4 regions of the Bacillus nitratireducens genome follow, and region 1 is predicted to be linked to each of the others. Evidence: riboswitches for the same ligand, from Rfam matches in the RefSeq annotation. Region 1 holds a riboswitch; each other region holds the start of a gene.
What was found. Region 1 has a riboswitch for S-adenosylmethionine ahead of Q3V31_RS23165 (sugar ABC transporter substrate-binding protein). Riboswitches for the same ligand answer to the same signal wherever they lie in the genome.
Positions count from the first base shown of each region.

Region 2: it holds a riboswitch for S-adenosylmethionine, as region 1 does, so the genes downstream of both, Q3V31_RS23750 (cyclase family protein) here and Q3V31_RS23165 (sugar ABC transporter substrate-binding protein) in region 1, are expected to answer to the same signal.
Region 3: it holds a riboswitch for S-adenosylmethionine, as region 1 does, so the genes downstream of both, Q3V31_RS17630 (ECF-type riboflavin transporter substrate-binding protein) here and Q3V31_RS23165 (sugar ABC transporter substrate-binding protein) in region 1, are expected to answer to the same signal.
Region 4: it holds a riboswitch for S-adenosylmethionine, as region 1 does, so the genes downstream of both, Q3V31_RS04170 (YezD family protein) here and Q3V31_RS23165 (sugar ABC transporter substrate-binding protein) in region 1, are expected to answer to the same signal.

Region 1 is NZ_JAUMJO010000006.1:236,454-243,947, forward strand. Features, by position in the region: gene Q3V31_RS23135 (thioredoxin family protein) at 1-7, shown strand, start outside; gene Q3V31_RS23140 (DUF1540 domain-containing protein) at 80-295, shown strand; gene Q3V31_RS23145 (hypothetical protein) at 328-579, opposite strand; gene Q3V31_RS23150 (L,D-transpeptidase) at 767-1,528, opposite strand; gene Q3V31_RS23155 (SDR family oxidoreductase) at 1,597-2,463, opposite strand; gene Q3V31_RS23160 (NCS2 family permease) at 2,688-3,989, shown strand; SAM riboswitch class I at 4,082-4,187, shown strand; gene Q3V31_RS23165 (sugar ABC transporter substrate-binding protein) at 4,275-5,387, shown strand; gene Q3V31_RS23170 (sugar ABC transporter ATP-binding protein) at 5,384-6,871, shown strand; gene Q3V31_RS23175 (ABC transporter permease) at 6,855-7,494, shown strand, end outside.
Region 2 is NZ_JAUMJO010000007.1:77,346-84,839, reverse strand. Features, by position in the region: gene desB (Delta(10) desaturase DesB) at 1-126, opposite strand, end outside; gene Q3V31_RS23765 (FAD-dependent oxidoreductase) at 708-2,234, shown strand; gene Q3V31_RS23760 (nucleotidyltransferase domain-containing protein) at 2,343-3,125, opposite strand; gene Q3V31_RS23755 (PRK06851 family protein) at 3,237-4,346, opposite strand; SAM riboswitch class I at 4,495-4,607, shown strand; gene Q3V31_RS23750 (cyclase family protein) at 4,693-5,325, shown strand; gene Q3V31_RS23745 (hypothetical protein) at 5,351-5,734, opposite strand; gene Q3V31_RS23740 (ATP-binding protein) at 5,964-7,190, opposite strand; gene Q3V31_RS23735 (S-adenosylmethionine decarboxylase related protein) at 7,336-7,494, opposite strand, start outside.
Region 3 is NZ_JAUMJO010000004.1:390,363-397,856, reverse strand. Features, by position in the region: gene Q3V31_RS17635 (ABC transporter ATP-binding protein) at 1-628, opposite strand, end outside; gene Q3V31_RS17630 (ECF-type riboflavin transporter substrate-binding protein) at 639-1,187, opposite strand; SAM riboswitch class I at 1,327-1,442, opposite strand; gene Q3V31_RS17625 (aspartate/glutamate racemase family protein) at 1,593-2,276, shown strand; gene Q3V31_RS17620 (macrolide family glycosyltransferase) at 2,326-3,504, opposite strand; partial or broken gene lepB (signal peptidase I) at 3,760-4,049, opposite strand; gene Q3V31_RS17610 (peptidoglycan D,D-transpeptidase FtsI family protein) at 4,127-6,253, opposite strand; partial or broken gene Q3V31_RS17605 (ATP-binding protein) at 6,440-7,494, opposite strand, start outside.
Region 4 is NZ_JAUMJO010000001.1:787,029-794,522, reverse strand. Features, by position in the region: gene lysA (diaminopimelate decarboxylase) at 1-930, shown strand, start outside; SAM riboswitch class I at 1,048-1,156, shown strand; gene Q3V31_RS04170 (YezD family protein) at 1,229-1,372, shown strand; gene Q3V31_RS04165 (phosphoadenylyl-sulfate reductase) at 1,460-2,164, shown strand; gene sat (sulfate adenylyltransferase) at 2,204-3,340, shown strand; gene cysC (adenylyl-sulfate kinase) at 3,353-3,946, shown strand; gene Q3V31_RS04150 (nitrite/sulfite reductase) at 3,958-5,580, shown strand; gene Q3V31_RS04145 (DUF3906 family protein) at 5,590-5,790, shown strand; gene cobA (uroporphyrinogen-III C-methyltransferase) at 5,875-6,651, shown strand; gene Q3V31_RS04135 (sirohydrochlorin chelatase) at 6,653-7,405, shown strand; gene Q3V31_RS04130 (NAD(P)-binding protein) at 7,380-7,494, shown strand, end outside.

The DNA.
Region 1 (7,494 bases):
AAAATAACGAGAAAAGGAAACTCCTTCTATACATGAAATGGACGTAAAATCCCACACTAATGTATAAGGAGGGGGTTTTATGCCTGAAGTAAAATGCTCTGTTTCCAATTGCTCATTTTGGGGACAAGGTAACTTTTGTCAAGCAAGTGCAATCGTTGTTCAACCGGATGCACAAGAGGCTGGTCAGAATACAAATGATTCGTTTACAAGCGCTACTTTAACAAACGAGACGCTTGAAAGTTCTGTAACAACGAGTGTAGAAACTTGTTGCCATACATTTAAACCAAAATATTAAACGTAAAAGCATACGATTAGTCGTATGCTTTTTTACATTCCTCTCCAAAAATCATGCATCATAAAAAAGTACAAAATAACAAGAAGGACCGTCCCGCATAAAGTGATGCGTCGATATACACTCTTCTCCCCTTCCCTCGCTTTAACAAACGCCCAAATAAATCCGACGAACAATATTAAATCAATATATGGAACATAAAAGGAGAAGACGAGTAACGCATATAAATACACGATAAATAAACAAGTCGTGATTAAGAAAATTTTAAATGCAAATTCACTTTTCATAATGTGACCGCCCCCCAATCTGTACTGTATTATATTCAGCAAAACATAATAGTTGCTGTTTCAATTTTTTTATCCCGCTATTTACATGAATCCCAGTTAGTATAAATTTATAATCAGCAAAGAAGAGCAATTCCCCCATTAAGTTTCACTTCATCACAAATAAGCTACCGCCTATACACGGTAGCTATTACGGAGCATCATATTTTCTTTTATATATATTACTTAAGATCGAATAAGGTAGTTGCTCATAACGAATTTTTTCTCCCGTTTCATCAACAATATACAAATTTCTTCCTATATAATATATCCCATCTTTTCGTTTGGAGTACACTGCATATTTTTCATTTGGCAATACCGTTTTTACTTTCGTCAATTGTCCATTTGGTTCTTGCCAATATATATTTACACGGTCTACTAGCGTAAGTGTTCCAATTTGTTCTTCTTCTACTTTACGACCATTCCAACTCACAACACGATAACCAAGCTTATTCGCTTCATATTCAGGGCTCGTATAAAAACGAGAAATGATTACTTTTGTTTGTAATTGGACTCGGTCATATAACCACTGTATATCCCTATCATGCATGCGAATACAACCATTTGATTCTCTACTTCCAATCGTCCATTCCCGATTAGTCCCATGAATCGCATATTCATTTTTATCTAGCCCAAGCCACCTCGTGCCGAGAGGATTATTCGGTGCACCCCCAGGTATTTTTTTTCGATGGTATTCTTTATTTTTATATTTAGTAATAATACAAAAATTACCTTCAGGCGTAGGTGTACGATCTCTTCCAGTTGTTATCGGAAACGTTTTCGTATAGTTTCCTTCTTCAAAGAAAGACAACTGATTCGTCGTAAGGTTCACTAAAATTAAATGATCTGTATTAGCAAAAGCGCTAGCTGGTAGGCAGAAAAATAGGATTACGATAAACAATACTTTCTTCATCTAAATCCTCCCTAGCACTAGTATCATAATAAATGCAATTAGCTTTACTTTGCTCTTATAAATGAAAACTATCCATTTACAATAACGCCCCCATTTACATGTATCATCTGCCCTGTTACATATGCCGAATCATTAGACGCCAAATATACATACGCAGGCGCTAATTCATACGGCTGACCAGGTCTTTGCATAGGAACATTGCTCCCGAACTGTGATACTTTTTTCTCATCAAAACTTGATGGAATAAGCGGTGTCCAAATTGGACCTGGTGCAACACCATTTACACGAATCCCTTTTTGTACTAATGATTGAGATAGCGACCTTGTAAACGCGACAATTGCTCCTTTCGTTGCAGAATAATCAATCAACGTTTCATTTCCTTCATACGCAACGATAGATGCTGTATTTATAATTACATCCCCCTGCTTTAAATGGGATAGCGCTGCTTTTGCAACATGAAAATAAGAGAAAATATTAATACGGAATGTCGTTTCTAGCTGTTCCGCTGTAATATACTCTAGTCCTTGCTGCGGATATTGCTGTGCGACGTTATTCACAAGAACATTTAAACTGCCCAACTGCCGGACGGTCTCTTCCACAATATCTTTACAATGTTGTTCACAACTCAAATCCCCTGGCAGTAATACACAATTCACGCCTTCTTTTTCAACAAGTTTTTTCGTCTCATTTGCATCTTCATCCTCATCTAAATAAGCAATCGCAATATTTGCTCCCTCTTTTGCAAAGGCGATGGACACAGCTCGTCCAATCCCGCTATCTCCCCCTGTAATTAATATATTCTTTCCTTTTAATTTTTCGCTTCCTTTATAATTTGGATCTTCAAACTTTGGAAGAGGACTCATTAACGATTCAATACCAGGCTGTTTATTTTGATGTTGTGCTGGCATTGTTAAAAAGTTTTTTTGCTGCGGCATAACTTTCTTCAACTCCTTTCCCCTTATCATGTGCACAATATTAAAAACTACTTACACATGAGAAAACCACAATTCCCACTCGTTTTTACGGCTAATATTCAAATTTAAGACATAAAATATGGATTGTTCTAAAGTTTTTATGCAAAACTATTGCAAAAAAGTCAAAAAACGAATATTATATATAACTGTTGTGAAAATTATTCGTAAAAAGAAAGGATGTTTATATGTTTAACCTTTCAAAACATAAAACTTCTATTAAAACTGAAATTATGGCAGGTATTATTACCTTTTTAACAATGGCATATATCATTGTCGTAAACCCTGTTATCCTTGGGGATGCAGGCGTTCCATTTGAACAAGCATTTACAGCTACTATTATCGCCGCTGTTGTCGGAACATTATTTATGGCAATCTTTACAAACTTACCAATCGCAATTGCACCAGGTATGGGATTAAATGCTTACTTCTCTTACTCTGTTGTAAAAGCTCATGAAGGCATGACTTTCGCAATTGCATTCTCTGCTGTATTCGTAGCAGGTATGATTTTAATTTTGTTATCATTCACATCTTTCCGTACGAAATTAATGGAAGTAATTCCTGAAAACTTAAAACATGCACTTACTGCTGGTATTGGTCTTTTTATTGCTTTTATCGGTTTGCGATTAACAGGCATTGTTACTAAAAATGATGCAAACTTAGTTGGACTTGGCGATCTTCACTCTGCTCCAGTTCTACTAGCATTAGCTGGTCTTGGAATTACAATTATCCTTATGTCTTTAAATATAAACGGGGCACTATTTATCGGAATGTTACTAACTGGTATTATCGCTTATTTCACAGGGCAATTAACGTTCTCAAATGGCGTTACGTCAATGCCTGGATTACCAGAAGGCATTATCGTTTCAAACCCAATTACTGCTGTATCTGATGTAATTAACTACGGATTATACGGCGTTGTGTTCTCATTCTTCCTTGTTACATTATTTGATACAACAGGAACATTACTTGGTGTAGCACAACAAGGTGGATTTATAAAAGACGGAAAGCTTCCAAAAGCAGGACGAGCTCTTCTATCTGACTCATTCTCAGCAACAATTGGAGCTATGTTCGGAACAACACCATCAACAGCTTACATTGAATCTTCTGCTGGTGTTGCAGCTGGTGGCCGTACTGGTTTAACAACTGTTACAGTAGCTGTTCTGTTTGCATTAGCAGCATTCTTCGGACCGTTAGTGAGCGCTGTTTCTGGCGTTTCAGCTATTACAGCACCATCATTAATTATCGTTGGTAGTCTTATGATGGGTTCAGTTCGCCACATCGATTGGGATACGTTCGATGAAGCATTCCCAGCATTTTTAGTAATCTTAAGCATGCCACTTACATCAAGTATTTCAACAGGTATTGCACTTGGATTTATTTCATACCCACTTATGAAAATGGCAAAAGGACAATTCCGTGCTGTTCACCCACTTGTGTATTTATTCGGAATCTTGTTCGCTTATCAATTAGTTTTCTTACCACATTAAAATCCCTCATAAAGAGGGATTTTTTATTTACAAAAAAACATTTGACAACAGCATACACTTATGGAATAATTCGAAATAGTTAAATATTCGATGTCTTATCAAGAGCAGGTGGAGGGATGAGCCCTACGAAGCCCGGCAACCGACCCATTTATGGGCACGGTGCTAATTCTTACAACACATTGTGTTGAAAGATAAGAGTAATATGATAAGACGTCTTTTCTATATGAAAAGACGTTTTTATTTTCACTCCCTCCTCTCTTTTCTTAATTTAGGAGGGATTTTTTTATGAAAAAATTATGTTCCACCGTACTCATTATTCTCTTACTCGCATTAACAGCTTGCACAAATGAACAAGATGCTATCTCTTCACAAAAGCAACAAACGGTGAAGAAAGAAACTACTACAGCAGCAAATCATTTACAAACAGAAATTCCAAGCCAAGTAAAAAAGCCATTAAAAATCGCATTAATTATGCAAATGTCCATCGGAACTTTTTCCTCTCAATATATTGAGGGTGTCAAAAAACAAGTCGAGCTATTCGGCGGCAGTGTGCAAGTCTACAATTCTGATAATGATTTAGCAAAAATGGCAGCAAATCTAGATACTGCTATTAATTCAAAAGTTGATGGTATTTTAATTGATCACGGTCGCTCTGAAGCACTAAAACCCGGAGTAGAAAAAGCATTACAAACGAATATTCCTGTAGTTGCATTTGATAACGATCTACGCTTACCGGGTGTAACGATTATTGATCAAGATGATTATAGTCTTGCATGGAAATCATTAAAAACGTTAGCGGAAGATCTGAATGGACAAGGGAATATCGCCGTCGTATGGGTTGGCGGATTTGCCCCAATGGAACGTCGCAATATTATCATTGATGCTTTTTATAAACGTTATCCAAATATAAAAGAAGTTGCACGCTTTGGTACCGCTAGTAATAACACACCACTTGATACGCAAACACAAGTAGAAGCTTTACTAAAAAAATATCCGAAAAAAGGTGATTTACAAGCTATTTTCGCTTCGTGGGATGAGTTTGCTAAGGGGGCCGTCAAAGCACTCGAACAAGCTGGTCGTACAGATATAAAAGTATACAGCATTGACTTAAGTAATGAAGATTTACAACTCATGCAAAAAGAAAATTCACCTTGGACTGCTACGGCTGCAACCGATCCAGCTGAAGTCGGTAAAGTTCAAGTGCGTTTCTTATACAAGAAAATCGCTGGTGAACAAACGCCAGATATTTATTCACTAGAACCTTATTTAGTAAAGAAAAATAGTTTGCCACAAGAAAATATAAAGATGGATCAATTATCAAAACATATAAACGGTTGGGGAGACTCGAAAGATGCATATTCACCTTGGATGAAAAAATTAGAGAAGGAGAAAAAATGATGACATTCTCTCTTCAAAACATTACACATTCTTATCACATCTCTACCCCTGTACTAGAAAATGTTTCTATTAACATACAAAAAGGAAAAGTTCACGCTTTACTAGGAATGAATGGTGCAGGAAAAAGTACTTTAATAAAAATAGCAACTGGTGAAATTCAACCAATTTCTGGAAATATAAAAATTGATAATCAGTCTATTTCCTTTACTTCACCACGCGATGCAAAAAAGCATGGTATTTCTTTCGTGACACAAGAAGTGGATCACGGACTTATTCCTGGATTATCTGTATTAGAAAATGTACTAATCGATCATTTAGCAATGCAAAATAAAGTACTATTTTCAAAGTCAAAGTTAGTCTCACTCGCTAAACAACATTTGCAAATTGTACAGGCTGATTTAAATGTTTCGGAAGATGTTTCAAACTGCTCATTACATGAAAAACAATTACTTCTTATCGCAAGAGCTTTATCCAACAATACAAATTATCTTTTATTAGATGAGCCTACTTCTTCTCTTGGACCGAAAGAAGTTGAAACCTTCGGGCAACTATTAAAAGATTTAACATTGAAAGGAATTGGCATCATCTTAATTTCTCATCGTTTATCAGAGATTCGAAATTTCGCGGATGATGTAACCGTATTACATAACGGTAAAGTTGCACTTTCTGAAGCGATTACAAAGGTTACAGATCAACAAATTGTGGAAGCGATGACTGGAAAACAACTTACACTTCCTATTAATACAGCACCAAAACGAGGGAACGAAGAATTATTTAAAGTACAAGAACTTCCATTACACAAAGACCATTCTCCCCTTTCTCTCACCGTACGGAAAGGTGAAACTGTTGTGATATACGGATTAATTGGCAGTGGCAAAACAACACTTGCTGAAACGTTATTTGGTACTCGTCATACTTATCACGCAGAAATAGATGGTCAAACAATAACAATTAAAACACCGCGAGATGCGATTAAAGCAAAGATCGCACTTGTACCAGAGGAAAGAAGAAAACAAGGCGTATTTCTTTCGGAAGATATTATAAGCCACACTAATTTACACCAATCAGGTTGGAGACGAAAGCAAACCGAAGTAAATAATGCTACTACAGCAATTTCTTCTTTCAGCATTTCACCCAATGACCCAAAAGCATTTATTCATTCACTTAGCGGTGGAAACCAGCAAAAAGTCTCCATTGCAAAGTGGCATGGATTCAAACCAAATCTATTTCTTTTGGACGAGCCAACTAAAGGTGTAGACATAGCTGCAAAACAAGACATTTTTCAATTCATTCGTAACATTACAGAAAACGGAAGTTCCGTAATTTACTTCACAGGAGAACAAGATGAAGCACTACATATCGCTGATCGCATTCTTATAATGGCAAACGGAGAATTTGTAGGTGAATACTTACCAGACGAACTATCTCCTGAACAGCTTTTACATTTATCTGAAGGGAGTTATTCCATTGAATCTCGTTCATAAAACCAAAACTAAGAAACTATATTTACCTACTCATCTTTTTTATCAATTTAGTACGATTGCTATCATTATAGGTGTTACAATTTTCTTCTCTATCGTCAACGATTCTTTTTTAACATACAACAATATTAGTGATATTTTACGTTCCATTTCTATCGTAACGTTACTTGCAATTGGTGTTACCTTTACATTAATTGTAGATGGATTTGATTTATCAGTCGGCTCTACCGCTAGTTTAGCAACCATTGCCACTGCTTCCTGTCTCGTTTTATATCGACAAGAACTATTAGTCACACTCCTTGTTCCTATTCTTTGTGGGCTATTAGTTGGATTATTAAATGCACTACTCGTTATCCGAATTAAACTACCAGATTTACTAGCTACATTAAGTATCATGTATATCGTGAATGGACTACACTTAACATTTTCAAAAGGATCTTCTATTTATGAAGGAATGTCTGGTGCCAAAGGACATTTTATTCCATCCTTTTTATTTATCGGCCAAGGTTCTGTGTTAGGAATTCCAGTCCCTGTCATTATCATGCTTATCGTCGTTTTAATTGCATATGTATTTTTAGAAAAAACAACGTACGGTCGTTTCTTTTATATGACAGGTGGGAATCGGG
Region 2 (7,494 bases), on a different contig from region 1:
CGCCAATGCCACAAGCAAATAAGCCAGTCCACCAAATAAACGAGTAGGAACTGGTTTAAATGCTTTTTTCGGCAAATGTGGTGATACACGTGCTGCATACCACCCAAACGTATGAAGCTCCTTCATCCTTTTGCCCCTTTCTTATGCCGCGCCCTGCGCAACTTGCATATATTAATTCTTGCTTCCAGATTGATTTTACTAGGTGATCCAAAAAGCATCTATTATAAGGAAAATATACTCACTCTATCGTCACTTATTTTTCGCTTTTATTATCAATGAAAAACATTTCTCTTTTTACTCTCTATCAACCTTTCCACATGATGAATCATAACAATAGAATTTCTATATTGTCAACAACTTTTATGACCTAGTAATAAAAGTTGGTTATATTTTTATAATTATACTTTATTTCACTAAAGAAAAAACATAGATTTCATAAGGCTTTATCCGCTATATATACACATCCACTTACACACCATAGACTCTATCCTATTCAAGAACTCTCTATATAATCAACAAATCGAATCATTTGAATTGAGCTTTATATAAATCCTACTTCTTCATACTGCCCCTAATAAAATAATTATATTAAAATAATTTTATCTTTCGTTTAATAAGAATAGAATGCTACGAAAACAACATACATGAATTCCATATAATATGGAAATATTAAAAGGAAAATTGTTCTAATTCAGGAGGTTTCCAAAATGACAGATGACACATTTCCGCAGTTACCATCATCCTATTGGATTGAATCTACTCAATTGCCTACTTTTCCTCATCTATCCGAAAATATAAAGACAGAAGTTGCTGTTATCGGCGCTGGCATTACAGGCATTACCACCGCCTATTTACTCGCTAAAGAAGGAATGAGAGTCGTTTTAATTGATTCCGGCTCTGTTTTAAATGGAACAACTGGGCATACAACCGCAAAAGTAACAGCACAACATGATCTTATTTACGACGAATTAATAAATCATTTCGGTGTTGAAAAGGCAAAGCTTTACTATGAATCAAATAATCATGCTCTACAATTCATAAGTGACACTGTGCAAACATATAAAATCGACTGTAATTTCACAAATGAAGATTCGTATTTATATACAACTACCGATAATGGCCTGCGAAATTTAACGAAAGAATATGAAGCCTATCAAAAATTAAATATTCCTTGTGAATATGTTCAATCCCTGCCAATTCCTATTCCCGTACAATCTGCACTTGTGATGAAAAATCAAGCGCAATTCCACCCCCTTCTTTATTTAAAAACACTTTTAGAAAAGTTTGTGGAGATGGGCGGAAAGGTTTATGAACAAACAACAGCTATTGATGTGGAAAAAGGAGATTATCCACAAGTAATTACAAAGGGTGACCATCGCATCACTTGTAAATATATTGTCTCTTGTTCACATTTTCCCTTTTATGATGCTAATAGCTTTTTCTTTACGCGGATGTATGCAGAACGCTCCTATGCTCTCGCAATAAAAGCAAAAACGGATTATCCGGGCGGCATGTATTTAAGCATCGATGATCCAAAACGCTCCTTACGTTATATGACAAGCAATGGAGAAAAGTTGATATTAATTGGCGGAGAGAGCCATAAAACGGGACAGGGAATAAATACGATGCTTCATTATGAAGCACTCTATTCTTTTGCTGAAGCAACTTTTGGAGTAGATGAAGTTCCCTATAGATGGTCAGCGCAAGATTTAATTACTCTAGACAAGCTCCCTTATATCGGACATATTAACGAAAGGAATCCAAATATATTTGTTGCAACTGGATATCGCAAATGGGGCATGACAACAGGAACTGCTGCAGCTCATTTACTGAAGGACTCCATTCTAAAAATTCACAGCCCATATAAAGAGCTGTTTGCACCATCACGCTTTCATGCAAACCCAGATATAAAAACATTTCTCTCTCAGAACATTGATGTTGCTAAACATTTAATTGAAGGGAAAATTGAAACCGCATTACGTAAACCAGAAGATCTTGAAGTTGGCGAGGGCTCTGTTGTACATGTCAACGGTAAACGAGCAGGTGCTTATAAAGATACAGAAGGAAAATTACATATCGTCGACACCACTTGTACGCACCTTGGCTGTGAAGTTGAATGGAATAACGGTGATTGTACGTGGGATTGCCCTTGCCATGGTTCTCGTTTTTCAATTGAGGGCGACGTTATTGAAGGTCCTGCAGATCAACCATTAAAACGAGTTGATAACGAATAGACAATGCAATATAACTTGGCATGGAATTTTTCATTTATCCTCATTTGCGGGTCTTATCGCAGCTATATCGTTTTTCTTTACTCCTACAAAATAAAAAAGAGCACAAACTCACTTGTGCTCTTTTTCATATACTTCAAACAGCATATCTCGAAATAGTGTATTCAAACTCTCAATATCGATCCCCAATCCCTTTTTAATTCCTTTCACATATTGTTGATAATAATTAATTTGTTCCTCTAAAAATTGATTCAACACATTAATTTTCAATCCAATATCTAATTCAGTACCCGCCCTTTTCTTTATTAGTAGCTTTTCAATTTCATTCAATACACTACGCTCTACTGATAGTTCCGTAATTAACCGGTCAAATTCTACTGGGGGCAATGTCCCTTTCTCTTCTAACCATTTACAAGCTAAAATAGGACGTAATACATAAAAGTACTTTTTCAACTTTACATTCTCACCTTGCAAAAATTCACGATAATTTTTCGACGCCATATGTAAGTAATGATATATCGTTGCTTTTGGATCGAAATTCTTTTCACTCATTTGTTGAAGTTGCTCTGGAAAATTAGAGTTTTTCGAATAAAAAATTGGTGATCGAATCCACTCAAGTAAAGCTGGATTTGACTTTGCGAATAGCTGCAAAGCCTTTTTAATATCCCAGCCACTTATATCTAAATCATCACTAATCGGATATTCAATTACATCTCGTTTATCATGAATTGATAAATACCATTCTACTGGATGTATATAAACAAACCTAACATCATAATCACTATCTTTCGATGGAAATCCCCAAGCACGACTCCCTGATTCCACTGCAAATAAAATTTTCACATCATTCTCTTGTTCAATTCTTTCTAGCTCTAATTCAATTCTCCCTCTCATTTCATACCATCCCCATTTTTTGATTATTTCCTTGGAAATTCGACAAATATATTACTAATTTTACTACATACTAAAATAACTGCCAGAAATTTTCTGACAGTTCAATAAAGCCTACTTTCTCTTTTCAATTACAGTAGCGGTAATTCGTTCAAACTCTTTTTGAATTTCCTCTTTATATGCATCCACTTTTGAAAAATCCATAGCAGCAATATAAATTCGTTCTAATTTATCACGAACTGATTTCGCTTTTGCCAAGAAAGACATCGCCTCATTCATTTTTGCCTTATATCGAATGGAAACGTCACGAATTTCTTTAGCATATTTTTCATCCGTCCCCGGTGTAACAATAAGAGCATACATATCTATAATCTCATCACCCACGCGACTCGGAAAATATTCATGTGGTGCGGTACTATCAAAAATTGCAAATCCTAATTCTCTTACAATAACCATATCAAGACTATTTGGATCAAATCCGCAATGATATACTTCAACTTCAAACCCTTTTTCTTCTGCTGCCTGCGCTAACTTTTTGAGCATTGTTGATTTTCCTGAGCCAGGGCGTCCTTTTATAAAATAACGATGTGGTAATCCTTCTGTTAAATTAGGAACGAAATCAACTGCTCCTTTCGGTGTAGCAGCTCCTAAAAACCGATGTTTCACAATCGATTGTTTCCCCTTTTTATCTGTAAATAATTTCTGAATCAACTGATCTGTTAGTTCATTTGCTTTGTTAAAATCAATATTATTAATATATATTTTCTCCCACTCATCGTGTATAACTAATGCCTCTTTAAAACATCCGTAAGCAGATTGGAAAGCCTTGCTCGCTTCTGATACAAATCGTTCAATTTCTAACTTCTGCTTTCTTAATTTATCTGAGTCCCAAGCAACTCCTAAATTAATATACTCTTCCACAACCCCTGGCATTTTGGGCTCAATAACATGCGGTGATGTTCCATCAACAATTCCTACTTTTAATTTTGGGATAATCACTCCATCAACTGACTTATTATCAGAAGAACAATGCAAAAGTTCAATATCATATCCTTTTTCAGCCCATTCACGACCTATTGCCTTTATTAAAGAAGATTTCCCAGTTCCTGGACCACCCTTTAAAATAAACAACCTGTCTAGCCCTTTTAAATTCTCTTCGTATAAATTATGAAATCCTCTAGCTGTATTTCCACCGGCATAATAATTCAATACATTACCTGTCACTGCACTCACTCCTTCGCAGCATTCTATTTACATAAGCTACAATATGCGAGCAACTTTATTTGGGTGAATACCTATTTTGTATTGCACTAAAAAAGGAAATGAATTACAATTTAAATATTAAAAAATCAAAATATTAAAACTAAATATTTCTTTATCAAGAGAGGCAGAGGGACCGGCCCTTTGAAGCCCAGCAACCTCAGTTTATACAAACTGAATAGGTGCTAATTCCTGCAAAATGCAATGCATTTTGCAAGATAAAACTTAACCATTGTGTGCAAAGCTCATCTTTCTTGATTATGAAAGATGAGTTTTTTATATTTTAAAACATATATTGGAGGTATTCAAAATGAAAGTAATCGACCTATCACAAACATTTGAAAACAATATGTCTCAATTTCCTGGAACACCAAAAATCCAACTAGAAGCAATTACAAACGTTGAAGAGACGGGCTATCAAGTTACAGATTTTCATTCTGTCGTTCATGTAGGTACACATTGCGATGCCCCTGCGCATTTCATTTCAGGTGCAACCACTATCGATCAATTACCCCTAAAGCAATTTGTAGGTGAGGCCGTTCTTATCGATGTAACTCATATTCAAGAGAGAAAGTTACCTAAGGAAGTATTGCATAATACCGATATAAAAGAAGATGATATTGTCATTTTCCATTCCAATCTATCTAATAAGTGGAATACAGCCGCTTATGAGAAAGAAGCGTTTTATCTTTCCGAAGAATTAGCTGAAGAACTGGTTCAATTAAAAGTAAAATCAGTTGGTTTAGATTTTATTTCTCCTGATGAGGTAACGACAGAAACATCGCCGGTTCATCACATATTACTAGGGAATAACATTTACTTAATTGAAAACTTAACAAATCTAGATGCTATTAAAGCGAAACGTTTCTTTTTCTCGGCAGCACCTTTAAAAATTAAAGATAGTGACGGTGCTTTCGCAAGAGCATTCGCTGTTATTTTTTAAACACGGCCTACAAAAAAAGCAAAGATCATTTTTGACCTTTGCTTTTATATTTTTTATTTAAGTTTAAAAAGAATTGTTCCACTCTTGGGCGTAACCAAGCTAAATAATCTTTATCTCTCTTCTTTGTACAAGCTATCTCTTCTCCATCCACCATTTCGACAAGTTCTAGCTCTAACAATTGCCTCGTAAATGCTACCATATTTACGTCTTCGGCCGGATACTCTTCTTTTAATTTCTCCTCTATTTCTCCCAATAAAAAGCCGTCACGCATCATTGCTAGTGCATCAATCCAAAGTGGCGGCATTTCATATGTCTCTCCTGTAATCGTATCTTTTACAATATAATTCTTTTGCTCTTTTCGAAATTGAATTGTGTGTAAACATACAGTTGAATTTAATGTTAATTCCATCATACCACCCCTTTCATCATATCTGCATAGAAAAAAGGATGCGCGTGCACCCCTTCTTTTCTTTTCATAACACTACCAAACCGTTACACGAGCTAAAAGCTCTATGTCGATATTTTCCTCCATTATAAACGAAGTGTTTTATAAAAAAAACCCTTCTTGAAACATTTTATAAAATGTTTATATTTACACAACAAGAACACTTTTCTGAAAAATAATTTCGTCTAATGTACTACACTGTTGGTAAATAAATTTCCACTTTCGTTCCTACGCCCATACTACTTTGAATCGCGATACTCCCTTGATGTTCTTCAATAATTTTATATGTAATCATTAGTCCAAGGCCTGTACCATTCTCCTTTGTTGTGTAAAAAGCTTTTCCGATCTTTTCTATTTTCTCATTTTCTATCCCCAAACCTTGATCTTCAATAGAAATACACAAATTCTCTCCAGCTTTTTTATATGCACGAATCTGAATATCTCCACCCTTTGGCATCGATTCTATTCCATTTTTGATAATGTTTAATAACACTTGTTTTAATTGTTTATCATCACCATTTATAACGGGTAAATTTCCATCTACTTGCAAATGAAATTTCACTTTATATTGAGTCGCATAACTTTCCATTAACTGTACAACATATAAAAGGATTTCCCGTATATTACACCATTCATAATTTGTTGGTTTCGGTTTTCCTAATAACATCAATTCACTAACAAACTCATTAATTCTCTCAATTTCTTGCAGCATAATCTCATAACTCATCGTATCTTCAAGATTTCTTTCCTTTTGAATTTGTGTAAATCCTTTTAAAGCTGTTAATGGGTTTCGAATTTCATGAGCAATTGTTGTAGACATAGTCCCAATAACAGCTAAATTTTCGGTCTCTTTCATATTGCTCATCATCTCAACAACTGTTCTTACATAAGACTGGAAACGTTTTAACAGAGAATGTGAAATAATACAAAAGAATACACATAAAACAAGCGGAATCACAACTTTTATATCTTGCAATAACAGCGTGAAAAATACATATTTTCCAATTACACTACAGGAAACAAAATAAAAATATTTTCTATTCACGAAAATCGGTGCAAATAAAATTAAAAATATTTCAACCATATTTCCATTTTCAAAAACACGATCACTGTGTAAATAAATCATTAAGTTAGTAATAAGGTCAATAAGCATGTACCCAATTAAAAATAAATATTTTACAAAATATACATAGCCTTGTTTTTGAAGGTATATCGAAATAGGAAATAAGGATATTACTAATATATATACGCCTATTCCCATACCACCTTCTGGCCACCCTATCCTTGCTTCATTAATATTCATAGCGGGATAAACGAAATAATAGATAATGTCATATGAAAAGAATATAATATAGAATAATAATATAAATACTTTTAAAGCTTCTCTTTCTTCATAAATCAAGCTCCTGTATTTGTTCATATAAAAACTCCTCTTGATCAATACCAACAAATATTTCAAATGTTATCCCTTTAAATTATAATTATGAAATTGCTTTCAGGGCAATATTAACCTTCTAATGCTAAAAAGGAAGGAGATATACACCTCCTTCCTTTTTAGTCACATTTTATATCATTCTTACCCTATCATGTAGTAATCCATCTGTAAAATCATTATGCCCTACTACAAAATCCTTCATATATAAATTTAAATATTCCCCATACTTACTTTCAGTATTTAATAATAATTCTTCTACATAATAAGCACCTTGTCCAAAAGCATCTAA
Region 3 (7,494 bases), on a different contig from region 1:
TTAAAATTTCTTCTATTCGATGTTCAATAATTACAATTGTTTTATTATATTTCTCATTTATATCTTTAATGAGTTCTATTGTATTCAAACTACATGCAGGATCCAAATTAGCTAACGGTTCATCAAATAATAATATACCTGCATTTGTCGTTAGCAGACCTGCAAGAGAGACTGTCTGTTTTTGACCTCCTGATAATTCATGCGGACTTTGTGTATGAAAGTCCTGCATGCTTACCTTTTTTAAAGAATCCGTAACAATCTTTCTCATTTCTATTTGATTTACACAATCGTTTTCTAATGCAAATGCTACATCCTCTTCGACAGTAAGGCCTATAAATTGTGAATCTTGATCTTGTAATATTGTCCCTACGTGTTTACTCTGTTCAAAAACACTACCTTTTCTCGGATCCTTTCCAGCTATTAAAATGTTACCGGTACTTATCCCTTCGTAAGAAAATGGGATTAGTCCATTTATACAATGAGCTAATGTTGACTTACCTGAACCACTTCGTCCAGCGATAAGTACCTTTTCCCCAGGATATATTTGAAATGTAATATTTTTTAAAGTAGGCTGCGTGGCATGCCTATATTGAAAGGTAAATTGTTCAAAAGAAATAATTGGTTGCATGTATTCATCCCTACTTTTCAATTTTTAAATGTGTATGTTTCTTATTTGATTTCGCTAAGCCGATCGTGATTGGTAAGCCAAGAACTAAAAATACGATAACGTCTGCAATTGTTGCGCCTAGTACTTGTATAACTATTTTGTCAAACGGTTCTCCCATCACAATAATATCGAATGCCCCAGCAAATATAATAGCAATGACAATACCGATTAACCCTGTAATTGCAAAATAAGAAATATCACGGTTATTATACGTTCCATGTTTTACACTAAAACCAACTCTTTTTTGTATGAGTCCCATTGCAAAACCAATAATACCTGAACTAATAACCCATCCCCACCAAATACCCCAACCAGCGATCGTATCTGTAACGGAATGACCGATGAGTCCTATTAAAAGTCCTGCTACTGGGCCAAATAATGCTCCAAAAACGGTTAAAATAGCCAATGCGGGTTTAATAAATGTATTCGGTGCGATAGAAAATCCCCAAAGCCCTAATACCCCGTATAAAGCTGCTCCAATTCCAATAGCTACTACTAGCTTTGTCGTTAATTTGTTCATTACAATTCCCCTCTCGTATTATTCAACTTTTAATACTCTATATTTATTTTGAAAATGAATTATGCATCGACACTTCCTTTCTATACAACAAAAAATGACCTCTTAAATAAGAGGTCATTTTCTTTCACGTACAAGAATCCCCTTATCTTTCAAAAAACACATAGTGTCCTCTGCGGAATTAGCACCTTCCTATGTAATTACATAGGGGTTGCTGAGGTTTCATAGGGCCGTTCCCTCTACCTCTCTGGATAAGTATGTATTTGTAATCTGTATTATGGCACTAACAACAAATAATTTCAATACTTTTCTTACTATTTTTATTTTTCGATAAATAGTTCATTTAAATCATTGTATTCTTATCGGAATTGTGAAATAATGAATTCAAAATTGTTACGGGAGGAATGCATGATGAAAGTAATTGGCTTAATTGGCGGACTAAGTTGGGAATCAACATCATTGTACTATAAACATATTAATACACTTACTCTCTCTAAATATAATCAAAATGCGAAGCTTGTTTTATATAGCATGGACTTTGGGGAGGTAACTACATTATTGCAAAACCATCAATATGAAGAAGTGAAAAATGAATTAGTCACGGTAGCAAAAAAGGTAGAAAACTCAGGAGCTGAATGTTTACTAATGTGTTCTAATACTGTACATCTATTTGCTGAGGAAGTAGAACAAGCAATATCAATCCCACTTCTTCATATCGGTGATGTAAGTGCTAAAGAAATGGTAGAACAGAATATAAAACGGATCGGATTATTAGGAACGAAACAAACGATGGAACAAGATTTTTATACATCACGACTAGCAAAATATAAAATTGAGACAATTATCCCAAATGACGAAGAAAGAACTTTTATCCATCACGTCATATTAAATGAATTAAGTAGAGGAATTATTTCAGAAACATCAAAAGAAAAACTAATACAAATTACCAATTCATTAATTCAAAATGGTGCGGAAGGAATATTACTAGGCTGTACTGAAATACCATTGCTTATTTCCAAAAATGACCTTTCTGTTCCTGTTTTTGATACTGCTTTTTTACATGCAAATACTGCTGTACAATTTGCTGGATAATAATATAAAAGCATACAGGTAGAGCCTCTATGCTTTTATATTGTCCGAACTATTTATTTAAAAGAGCATCAATGACTGCAATGGCTCTTTTGGAACCACCACACTCTAAAAAACTTTCATTCAATTTTCGAATGCCATGTCTATACTTTTCATTTGAAAGAACATCTGTTACTGCCTTTTTTAAAGTTTGCACATTAACATGCTCTTTCAATAATCTATGTGCTGCCTCAAGCTCAGTTAATCTTTGCGCTATCATAGGTTGATCTTTATCATGCGGTATTATCACAAATGGGACATTATAATGGATTGCATCGTGCACACTATTCATTCCACCATGTGTAATAAAAACATCTGCTTCACTTAATATTTCTGATTGAGGTACGTAAGGGGTTATAATAAAGTTGTCTGGCGATTGCTTAATTTTTGAAATATCATTTCTATCACCGATCGCCATTACTACAATCCCTTCGAAATTTAAAAAAGCATCAATACAAGTATTAAAAAATGGTTCGAGCCCTTCGAGAAGTGTTCCCATTGAAATATAAATAACTTTCTTTTTTGAAAGCAATTCAAGTGGAAACTTTACATTTGTTTTGCGCTTTATAATACTCGGTCCAATAAAAATATTGTTTTCTCCGAACGAATCGCTATTAGGTTGAAAATAACGACTTGTATACACGAGACTAATATCTCCCTTATTATGCATAAATTGAAGATTATTTTTGGGCTTTACTCCAAATTCATGTTCCATTTGATACAGTAACTTTTCAGAGAGTTCATCGGGTTGGAATTGTATTTCTGCATTTGGATGAAAAGGCAAGGTTTCCAATAATACTGGTGGAATTAAAAATATAGGAGAGGAAACTATGCCTGGAACTTGTAAATATTCCTTTACTAACTCTCCAGCACCAAATATATCATAAACTACGAAATCAAAATTAATGCTTTTACATAATCGTTTCGTAATTTCTAATATGTATAAAGAAGTTTGAACATGTACATGAAAGAAAGATTTTAATCCATATGAAGTTTCATTATCAATAGAAATCTCCTTTAATAAATCCGGATGAGTATGTACAATAGCTCCCAAAACTTCAAGCCTTTCCTTAAAGCTTTCCGTTGTAATATAGTGTACGTTATCACCTCTTTCAGTATAGGCCTTTACTAAACTTAATGTAGGATTTACATGTCCCTCTGCAGGAAAATTAACTATTAAAATATTCATCATTTATTTCTCACTCCTTACAATTCAATGTTCTCTTATTAATCGTACTGTTATTATTACAAGCAACCTTCCCTTAATAGTCCCAATATACTTACTACTTTAGGTTGATAAATAATTATCAGACATCGGAAAAGGCATCTACATAAGTAGATGCCTAACTGTGATAAGGAGTGTTCTGTGAGGTTAGGATAAGCTTTTCTGCTTGTCCTATGCTATCAATATATGAATTATTTTATAAAACGTGAATAGTTAATAGAATTATTTTAACCATTTTATTTGATCAAATGGATAATATACCATTTTTACTTTACCTATTATATGTGACTCATCAATTAGTCCAAGCGTATTCCTACTATCTTTACTATGATTTCGATTTTCAACTAACACAAATAATTTATGCGTGGGAACTTTCATTTCTCTACAGTTTGAAAAATCGAAATTCCTTCTACCATACAAAATAAAAATGACTTATTAATAAAAATAATTCCTATTATAATTAAAATATAGCTACATATTTTTCTCCAATCTTTTAGAATCAATTGCTTTATATATACCTCATTTCTAATCTATTCGTATGTAAAAAACGCCTCTAGTTCATATAATTGCTAGAGACGTTTCGTATATTTTAATTCTCTTTAGAGTCATCTATTTTTGGTACTTCGCCAGCTAATCGCTTATTTTTTAAATCAAAATAAGCATCTAAAACTTCTTTTCCAATATCAGAGTTAATACCAGACTTATCATCTATAACCCATGGTACTACAACGGAAAATGCTACTTCTGGATCATCATATGGCGCATATCCTGCTAATGTTAAATTATAGCATTCTCTACGATCGCCTTTCTCATTTCTCCCAATATCACTTTCTCCACCGTATACAGTCTGTGCAGTTCCTGTTTTGCCAGCTGGTTTATATGGTGCTTTTTGGAACGCCCTTACTCCCGTTCCATCCCCTTCTTGGAATACTCTTCTAAATCCTTCTTTTACTTGATTGATATATTCTTCTTTCATATCAATTCTATTTAAAACAACGGGCTCTATTGCATGCACCACTTTACCGATTTCATCCTTTTGAGCGGTTTGCTCTCTAACCTCTTGAACAATTTGTGGCTTCATTCGATATCCACCGTTTGCGATTGTTGAAATATACTGTACAAGCTGAAGCGGTGTATACGTGTCATACTGGCCAATTGAGTAGTCTAATAAAAAACCTGGCTGGTTATCTTTTTTACCAATTTGTCCAGCCGTTTCATTCGGTAAATCGATGCCTGTTGGAACACCTAATCCAAATTGCCTGAAATAATACCTCATTTCATCAAAGTATTCCTGTTTAATATTTAATGAACTATTTTTCACATAATCCACACCTGCAATTTTTAATGCTGTATTAAACATATAAACGTTTGAAGAAACTTGTAACGCTCTTAAATCATCTATATTTCCAAACTCTTTCCAAGACTTCTTCTCCTTAGTACCTTTAAACTTCATAGGTGCATCATAAAAATAAGTACCTGGTGTTATAGCTTTCGTTTCGAAACCAGTCAATATTGTTGCACCTTTAACAGTTGATCCAAGCTCATATGAACTTGTCATTGTACCTAAAGCATAATCTTCAATCTCTGTTTTCCCGTCTTTTTCTACTAACTTTTTCCCTGCCATTGATAATACTTGACCATTTTTCGGATTCATCATTACAACGAAAGCACGGTCCAACATCGATTCTGAACCTTTATAGGCCTTTAATATTTTTTCTATGCTCTCTTCTACTTTTTTCTGTAATTCCATATCAATTGTTAACGTTAAATTCTTGCCGCTTTTCCCTGCAGAAACTGTTTCTGTTCTAATTGTATTACCTTGTTTATCAGCAACGCTTCTTACTTCTTTTTTTGTACCATGAAGTACATCTTCGTATTGCTGCTCGATATAACTTTTTCCAACCCTATCATTTCGGCTATAATCACGTACCAAGTAGTAATCTAATCGTTCAATTGGTAATCCTTCATCGGCATTAGAAACATTTCCAAGAACGGATCGGAATAATCCATCATTTACATAAACTCTCTCCCAATCAACCGATACGTCTACACCTGGGAGATTCGCTAAACCTTCACTAATTATTGTAAATTCCTTTTCACTAACATCTTTTTTTATAATTTGTGGCGCCATTTGATAACCTGAAGTCATTTTACTTTTAATAGCTAACACTTCTATGTCTTTTGCTGTTAATTCCTGAAGATCTTTATCTGTAACTCGTTTTCTTTTTAACTCTTCTATTTTTTTATCTAGCTTCTTACCGCTAATACCCTTCTCTCTAAATGTATCTATTTCTTTTTTAGATACTAGATTTTCAGCAAGTTTTGGATTTAATTGCATCCAAAAATCTTTCTTATCCGTCTCGGTTAACTTATCTATATCTTCTTGCGGCATTTCAATTATTTCTGCAAGTTGTCTTGCAGTTTTTAGCATTTCTTCCGATTTTACACCTTTCACCTTTGTATATGTAATCGTACGTAAAGACTTATTGTCCACTACTGGATTCCCTTCACGATCATAAATTTTGCCGCGTGGTACTGTCAGACTAACAGTTGCATTCTCTCTTTTTTCTACTTCATTCTTATATGTTTCTCCATCGAAAATTTGCACTTTACCTAACTGGATTATAATTCCAGAAAATAATAAAAATACGCAAAAGAATAAAATATTTAACCGTATAGGTAGTGCTCTACCACTTTTCTCTTTTTTCTTTTTCACCACGTAATAATCTCCTTCCAACCACACTTTCATTAAAATATATAAATATCAATATAATATTAAAAACTTAATAGTAATTTAAAAAATAGTTAAGAAAAGGTAAAGTTTACTAAATTTAATATAAAAATATGCGATAAGAAAGGGCTTAGTATTCACTAAGCCCTTTCTTATCGCATATTAAATTTATTAAGAGTTAGAAATAGAACGAAGCGTTATACATCTACCCTTACTCTTGGATTTATATTTGCACTTTGAATTTTTGGTAAAAAAATAGTTACAGTTGTCCCAACACCAACATCACTCATAATACTTATGGTTCCTTGATGACTTTCAACAATTTTGTAACTTAACATCAATCCAATTCCTGTCCCCTTTTCTTTCGTACTATAAAAAGGTTCACCCAATCTTTTTATTCTTTCCTCTGGTATTCCTATGCCTTCGTCGACTACAGCTATAATTACGCCATCTTCATTTATTTCTTTCATATGAATAGAAATCTTACCACCATCAGGCATTGCTTCGATTGAATTTTGCAAAATATTAATAAATACTTGTTTCAATTGATTTTCGGAGCATTCAATAGCTAGTTCGTCGGAATCTGCAAATAACTCAACTTGAATATTCGTCATAATTGCTTTTGTGTTCATTAAAGAAACAACATTTTTAAATACTTGATAAATATTTTTCTCTTCAGTTGAGATTTCATCTGTTTTAGCAATCGATAAAAACTCTTGAAGGATCACTTCAATTCTCTCGATTTCAGAAAGCATAAGGTCAAAATATCTTTCTTGATCTTCTTTGTTAATTTGGAATAATTGAATAAACCCTTTTATTACCGTTAGTGGGTTCCTCACTTCGTGAGCCACACCGGCTGCTAATTGTCCAATTGCTGCAAGTGTATCTGATTTATTTAGCAATTCTTCTGCCTTTTTCCGCTCTGTAATATCGCGGACAATGATCATAATTTTATCTTGTAATAATGGTAAACATCTAGCTTCAAAGAAATCGATGCTTCCATTAATTGTTAGAGGATATTCTACAATTACATTCTTTCCTTCTTCTTTCAATTGGCGAATTGCTTCTTGAAATTGCTGTGCTACTGGAGACGGTAATATTTCGTAAAACTTTTTTCCCATAAAAGCTTCTGCGGGTACGTAAAATTTTGTAGGAGATCCTGCTTTATAATCTATAATTGTCCCATCGTCTTCTGTTAAAAAACATAAATCTGGTAAAGCTTTAAA
Region 4 (7,494 bases), on a different contig from region 1:
GTAGATAATTTCTTGGAATTAGAAATTTTGCATGATTTAGCAGTGCAACATGGAAAGTTTGTGAACATATTAATCCGTGTAACGCCAGGAGTAGAGGCACATACACACGAATATATAACAACAGGTCAAGAGGATTCGAAATTTGGATTTGGTGTTTCAAATGGTCAAGCGATGCAAGCAATTGAGCTAGCTTTGCAAAAATCAAATTATAATGTGCTAGGAATTCACTCGCACATCGGATCACAAATATTCGAAACGGCTGGTTTTGTTCGAGCAATTGAAGTACTACGTCAATTTTTAGAAGAAGTGAGAGAGCGAACAAACTATGTAGTGAAAGTATTGAATGTAGGCGGAGGTTTCGGTATACGTTATACGGAGTCTGATACACCGTTAACACTTGAAACGTATGTGGAGGCTGTAACAAGTACGATAAGAGAGCAGTTTACAGTATGTGAATACCCGCTTCCAGAAATATGGATTGAACCAGGCCGTAGTATCGTAGGTGATGCTGGAACAACAATTTATACAGTCGGATCGGTGAAAGAGATTCCTGGTATTCGGAAGTATGTTTCAGTCGATGGTGGGATGACAGATAATTTAAGACCAGCTCTATATGGAGCCCGTTATGAGGCGATGTTGGCGAATCGAGGGAATGATGAAAATGAAGAACTCGTTTCGATTGCTGGGAAATGCTGTGAAAGTGGAGATATGCTGATTTGGGATATTAACTTACCGCAAGTTGCTTCTTCTGATTTACTAGCAATTTCTTGTACGGGGGCATATGGGTACTCGATGGCGAATAATTATAATCGTATTCGTAGACCAGCTGTCGTCTTTGCAAAAGGCGGGACGTCACAAATTGTCGTAGAACGTGAAACATATGAAAATATCATTGGGAACGATCGCATACGTATTAAAGAGCTGGTGTGAATGAGAAAGAAGGAGTTGTCTAGTAAAGGCAACTCCTTTTAAAAAAATAAAAATAATTAAATATATCGGAAAACTAGGATTGAAAAAAATCAGAATTGTGATAAAATACAAATACAAAGCTTATCAAGAGAAGCTGAGGGAACTGGCCCTACGAAGCTCGGCAACCTGCTTATAGAAAGCAAGGTGCTAAATCCAGCAAAATGGAGTCCATTTTGAAAGATAAGGTAAAATATATTACCGAACAGTCTTTTCGAAATGGGAAAGATTTTTTTTATGAATAAAAAGGGGGGCTGTTCGCGTGAGTGTACGGGAACATTTTGATGAAGTATCTGAGAAAATTCAAGCGATGCTTGCTGATATGAAATATGGCTCAATTACAATTGTTGTGCAAGATGGAAAAGTGATTCAATTAGAAAAAAGTGAAAAAGTACGTTTAAAGTAAAAAGCGCTGACTAGAAAAACTAGAGGCGGTTTTAATCTATTTTTAATAGGTTAAAGCCGTCTTTTTGCTTTTACAGGGGGAAAAAATATGTTGACGTACGAAACGTGGAAAGAAAATAGTGTTTCATTTTCTGAAGAAGATGAAACGAAAGGCGCTCTGTCAGTATTAAGTTGGGCTTATAAAGAGTATAAGGATGAGATTGTATACGCATGTAGCTTTGGAGTAGAAGGTATGGTATTACTGCACCTTATAAACCAAGTAAATCCATCTGCTAAAGTTGTATTTTTGGATACAAATGTTCATTTTCAAGAAACGTATGAATTAATTCAAAAAGTGCGAGAACGATTTCCTTCATTAAATATTATGGAAAAACAGCCGGAACTTACACTTGATGAACAAGCGAAGTTGCATGGTGAGAAGTTATGGGAAAGTAATCCGAATCTTTGCTGTAAGATTAGAAAAATTTTACCGTTAGAAAAATCATTAGCAGCGGAAAAAGCGTGGATATCGGGCTTAAGAAGGGAACAATCAGAAACGCGTAAGCATACAAAGTTTATAAATCAAGATCATCGTTTTCAATCTATTAAAGTTTGTCCACTCATTCATTGGACGTGGAAAGAAGTTTGGCGATATGTATACAAATATAACTTGCCGTATAATCAATTGCATGATGTTGGATATCCAAGTATTGGGTGTGAGAAATGTACATTACCTGTAGGAGATGGTGGTGACTCAAGAGATGGAAGATGGTCGGGGAAAATGAAGACAGAGTGTGGCCTTCATTTTCAATAAGATAGATTTTGAAATAAAGCTAAGAAGGGATATAAAAAGATGAGTACAACAAATGAATTAGTAAACCGTATTGATGAAACATATGACATATCGAACATTGTAAAAGAAATTGAGCTAGACAAAATTGCGCTTAGTGATTTAGAACTTCTGGCGACAGGAGGATATAGTCCACTTACAGGATTTTTAGGAAAGCAAGATTATGATTCAGTCGTAGAAAAGCTTCGTTTAGCAAATGGTAGCGTGTGGAGTATACCGATTACATTACCTGTAACAGAAGAAGTAGCAAAAAGTCTGAAAGCCGGAGAGGAAGTAAAACTTGTTAACGATGGAAATGTATATGGTGTCATTCAAATAGAAGATATTTTTGTACCTGATAAAGAAAAAGAGGCGTTACTTGTATATAAAACGACGGATGAGGCCCATCCAGGAGTGAAGAAATTATATGAACGACCAAATGTTTACGTTGGAGGAGCTATTATTCTTACAAAACGTTTTGGGAATAATCCATTTCCTTCTTATCATTTAGATCCAATTGAAACGAGAGGAGAATTTAAAAAACGTGGTTGGAAAACAGTAGTCGGATTTCAAACGAGAAACCCAGTACATCGTGCCCATGAGTATATTCAAAAGTCTGCTCTTGAAATTGTAGACGGTCTCTTTTTAAATCCACTCGTTGGAGAAACAAAGTCAGATGATATTCCTGCTGATGTAAGGATGGAAAGCTATGAAGCACTGCTTCAAAACTATTATCCGAAAAACCGTGTCTTTTTAGGCGTATTTCCTGCAGCAATGCGTTACGCAGGACCAAGGGAAGCGATATTTCATGCACTAGTAAGAAAGAACTTTGGTTGTACCCACTTTATTGTAGGGCGCGATCATGCAGGAGTAGGAGATTATTATGGGACTTATGAAGCACAAGAAATTTTTACGAACTTTACAGTAGAAGAGTTAGGAATTACGCCGCTATTTTTTGAACATAGTTTTTACTGTACGAAATGTGAAGCGATGGCTTCAACGAAAACGTGTCCGCATGGAAAAGAAGACCGTGTCATCTTATCAGGTACGAAAGTACGAGAAATGTTAAGGAATGGTGAGATTCCGCCAAGTACATTTAGTCGTAAAGAAGTAGTGGAAGTGCTAATTAAAGGTCTGAAAAAAGAAGTAGTAACAGAATAGGGAGAGAATGAGATGGATACGAATATTACTTGGCATACAGCTTCTGTTTCAAAAGATGAGAGAAGAGTGAAGAATGGGCATCACAGTTTTGTAGTTTGGTTTACTGGTTTATCTGCTTCGGGTAAATCTACAGTAGCGAATGCGGTTGCTCGTAAACTGTTTGAAAAGAATATCGGAAATTATGTGCTAGATGGGGATAATATTCGCCAAGGTTTAAATAAAGATTTAGGTTTTTCTGAAAGTGATCGTATGGAAAATATAAGACGTATTGGTGAAGTGGCGAAGCTATTTGTTGATCAAGGAACTGTTGTCCTTACAGCGTTTATTTCACCATTTCGAGTAGACCGAAAACAAGTTAGAGACCTTTTGATAGCGGATGAGTTTATAGAAGTGTTTGTAAAATGTCCAATTGAAGAGTGTGAGAAACGCGATCCGAAAGGACTTTATAAAAAGGCAAGAAAAGGTGATATTAAAGAGTTTACAGGTATCGATTCACCGTATGAGGAACCAAAACAAGCAGAATTAATTGTAGAAACGCACAAGTATTCTATTGAAGAATGTGCAGAACAAATTGTGAAGTACTTACAAGAGCGTAGTTTCATATAGGGGGATAAAAGATGAGTTATGAAAAAGTGTGGGCTAATAATGAAAAATTAAATCAAACAGAGAAAAGGAAATTAGAGAAAGACGGATTAGAAATCTTTAATGATATTCCTTACTATGCGGAGAATGGATTTGAATCTATTCCGAAAGAAGAGTGGGACGCTTTTAAATGGGCGGGATTGTATTTGCAAAGACCAAAAGAAGCGGGCTATTTTATGATGCGTGTCAACATTCCTTCTGGAATTATTACAAATGCGCAGGCAGAGGTGCTGGCTTCCATTGCTAAAGATTATGGGCGTGATGTGTTAGATATTACGACAAGACAGGCGATTCAGTTTCATTGGTTAGAAATTGGGCAAATTCCGGATATTTTTAAGAGGCTAGCTAGAGTTGGTTTATCTTCAGCGGGGGCATGCGGTGATATTACGCGTAATATTACGGGAAATCCACTTGCTGGAATTGATGGAAATGAACTATTTGATACAACATCGATTGTTAAAGAAATATACGATTACTTCCAACATAATGAAGAGTTTTCTAATCTACCACGTAAATTCAAAATGTCTATTAGTTCTAACATTTATAATTCAGCAAATGCAGAGATTAACTGTGTGGCGTTTACACCTGCTACGAAAGAAATAAATGGTGAGAAAAAGGTTGGGTTTCATATAAAAATAGGCGGAGGATTATCAGCTCGTCCATACTTAGCGGAAGAATTAGATGTATTCGTTTTACCAGAAGAAGTGAAGGGGATAGCAATTGCAATTGCTACTATATTCCGTGATTTTGGATATCGTGAAAAGCGTCATTTAGCACGTTTGAAATTTCTTGTTGCTGACTGGGGTGCGGAGAAATTTAAAGAGAAACTAATAGAGTATACAGGAACATTGCAAAGTAAAGGGGAAAGTGCACTCAAAGGATGGAATGCAGGATACTTTTATGGCGTCCAAGATCAAAAACAAGAAGGGTTAAAATATGTCGGTTTTAATGTGCCGGTAGGGCGTTTACATGCAGAAGAAATGTTTGAGATTGCTAGAATTGCAAAGCAATATGGAAACGGGCAAATTCGTACTTGTAACTCACAAAACTTCATTATTCCGAATGTTCCGCCAGAAAATGTTGCAGGATTATTAAGTGAACCGTTGTTTGAAGCAATTTCAGCAAATCCGAAATCGTTTATCGGTCATGCGGTTTCATGTACTGGTATTGAGTATTGCAATCTTGCGTTAGTAGAAACGAAAGAAAGATTACGTAAAATCGCAGAGTACTTAGATACACAAATCGCACTCGATGTTCCAGTTCGAATTCATATGGTAGGATGCCCGAACTCATGTGGTCAACGTCAAATTGCTGATATTGGTTTGCAAGGGATAAAACTGAAAACGAAGGAAAAGGGAATCGTTGAGGCGTTTGAAATATATGTAGGCGGAACGCTATTAGACGGAGGAGCATATAACGAAAAGTTAAAAGGGAAAATAGATGGAGAAGATTTGCCTGATGTTCTCGTATCATTTTTGAATTATTTCCAAAAGAATAAACTACTAGCCGAAACGTTTTATGATTTCGTCGGACGTGTTGGAGTGGAAGAATTACAAATTGTACTAAATCGTGTATTAGAAGAAGTAATAGCGTCTTAGGAGGGCAATATGGACTTATATCGATTTGAAGCTGTATTAGTAAACAGTATTGTTCCAATTGTTGTCGTTGCTCAGAGTGAAGAACAGGCATTTAAGCTTGCGGAAATTGAGCTTGAAAAACATTTTTTACCGTTACCAGAAGTGAAAGAGATTTCTTTGTTTGAAAAAAAGAAGATTCGAAAAGGAGCGGCATTTGTTATTCATGAGTAGAGAACATGTAATACGAAATAATAGTAACTTCCATTCGTGATGAAGAGTGGAAGTTTCATTTTATAGTAGAAATGAGGAGAGATGATGGGGAAGGTTTATATCGTTGGGGCGGGTCCTGGTGATCCGGATTTAATTACTGTTAAAGGGTTGAGATGCATCGAGAAGGCGGATGTTATTTTGTACGATCGTCTCGTAAATAAAGAATTGCTTTCTTATGCAAAGCCTGAAGCGGATTTAATTTATTGCGGGAAACTCCCAAATTATCACACGATGAAGCAAGAGACAATTAACACATTTCTTATTAAATATGCGAAAAAAGGAAAAGTTGTAACGAGACTTAAGGGCGGAGATCCATTTGTATTTGGAAGAGGTGGAGAAGAAGCTGAAGCGTTAGCGAAGCAAAGTATCCCATTTGAAATTATTCCTGGTATTTCAGCTGGGATAGCTGCTCCTGCTTACGCTGGAATTCCAGTAACGCACCGCGATGCAAGTGCAAGTTTTGCTATTGTGACAGGGCATCGGAAAGAAGGTGCTGAAGAGGAAGTGAAGTGGGAAAGTTTAGCGAAAGGTGTGGATACATTAGCGGTCTATATGGGGGTTAGTAATTTACCTTATATATGTGAACAACTTATAAAACATGGAAAAGATCTAAGTACACCTGCCGCTATCATTGAGTGGGGGACGACATCTATGCAGCGTACTGTTACAGGGACGTTAGGAACAATTATAGATGTTGCTAAAAAAGAAAAAATTCAAAATCCAAGTATGATTATTATTGGAGAAGTTGTCCGTTTTCGAGAAAAGATACATTGGTTTGAGAAACAAGCGGAAAATGCATATCCAGTAAGTGGAGTATTGTAAAATGAAGGCTGTTTTGTATATATGTCATGGAAGTCGTTTGAAAGCAGCAAAAGAAGAAGCGGTTGCATTTATTACGTCATGTATGAACCGTGTAGAGGCAAATATTCAAGAAGTTTGTTTTTTAGAGCTAGCGAGTCCTTCTATTGAAGAAGGATTTCGTACATGTGTGAAGCGTGGTGCTACAGAGATTGTCGCTATTCCTGTTTTTTTATTAGCGGCAGGACATGTAAAGAAAGATATTCCGCTTGAATTACGAAAGTTAAACGAGGAATATCCGGGTATCAAAATAGTGTATGGTAATCCATTTGGTGTATCAGAAGTGCTTGTAAAAGCGGTATATAACGGAAGTGGCATTAAAGACTATGAAGAAGAAGTAACACTTTTGCTCGTTGCAAGAGGAAGCAGTGATCCGGAAACTTTACAAGACATGAAGTGGATCTCTTCTTTATTTCAAAAAGAAGAGAACATTAAAGAGGTGGAAATTTGTTATTTAGCAGCTGCGGAGCCAAAGTTTGAGGAGAAATTGAGGGAAGTTGTAGAACGAAAAGAAAAGAGCGTTGTTGTACTACCTTATTTATTGTTTACAGGCTTACTTATGAAACATGTTGAGAAAGAAGTGCGTCAATATGAGTTGGAAGAGATAAAAATAAGTCCATATTTAGGGAAGAATGAAGCGTTTCGAGAGATGTTAATTCAGAAAACAGAGGGAATATTGGAGGGAGAACAATATGTATCCACTTACAGTGCGAGTTGATAAGAAACGTGTAGTTGTCATTGGTGGAGGGAAAGTAGCAGGGTTTAAAATTGTTCCCTTACTAAAACAAGGCGCGGATATAATTGTGA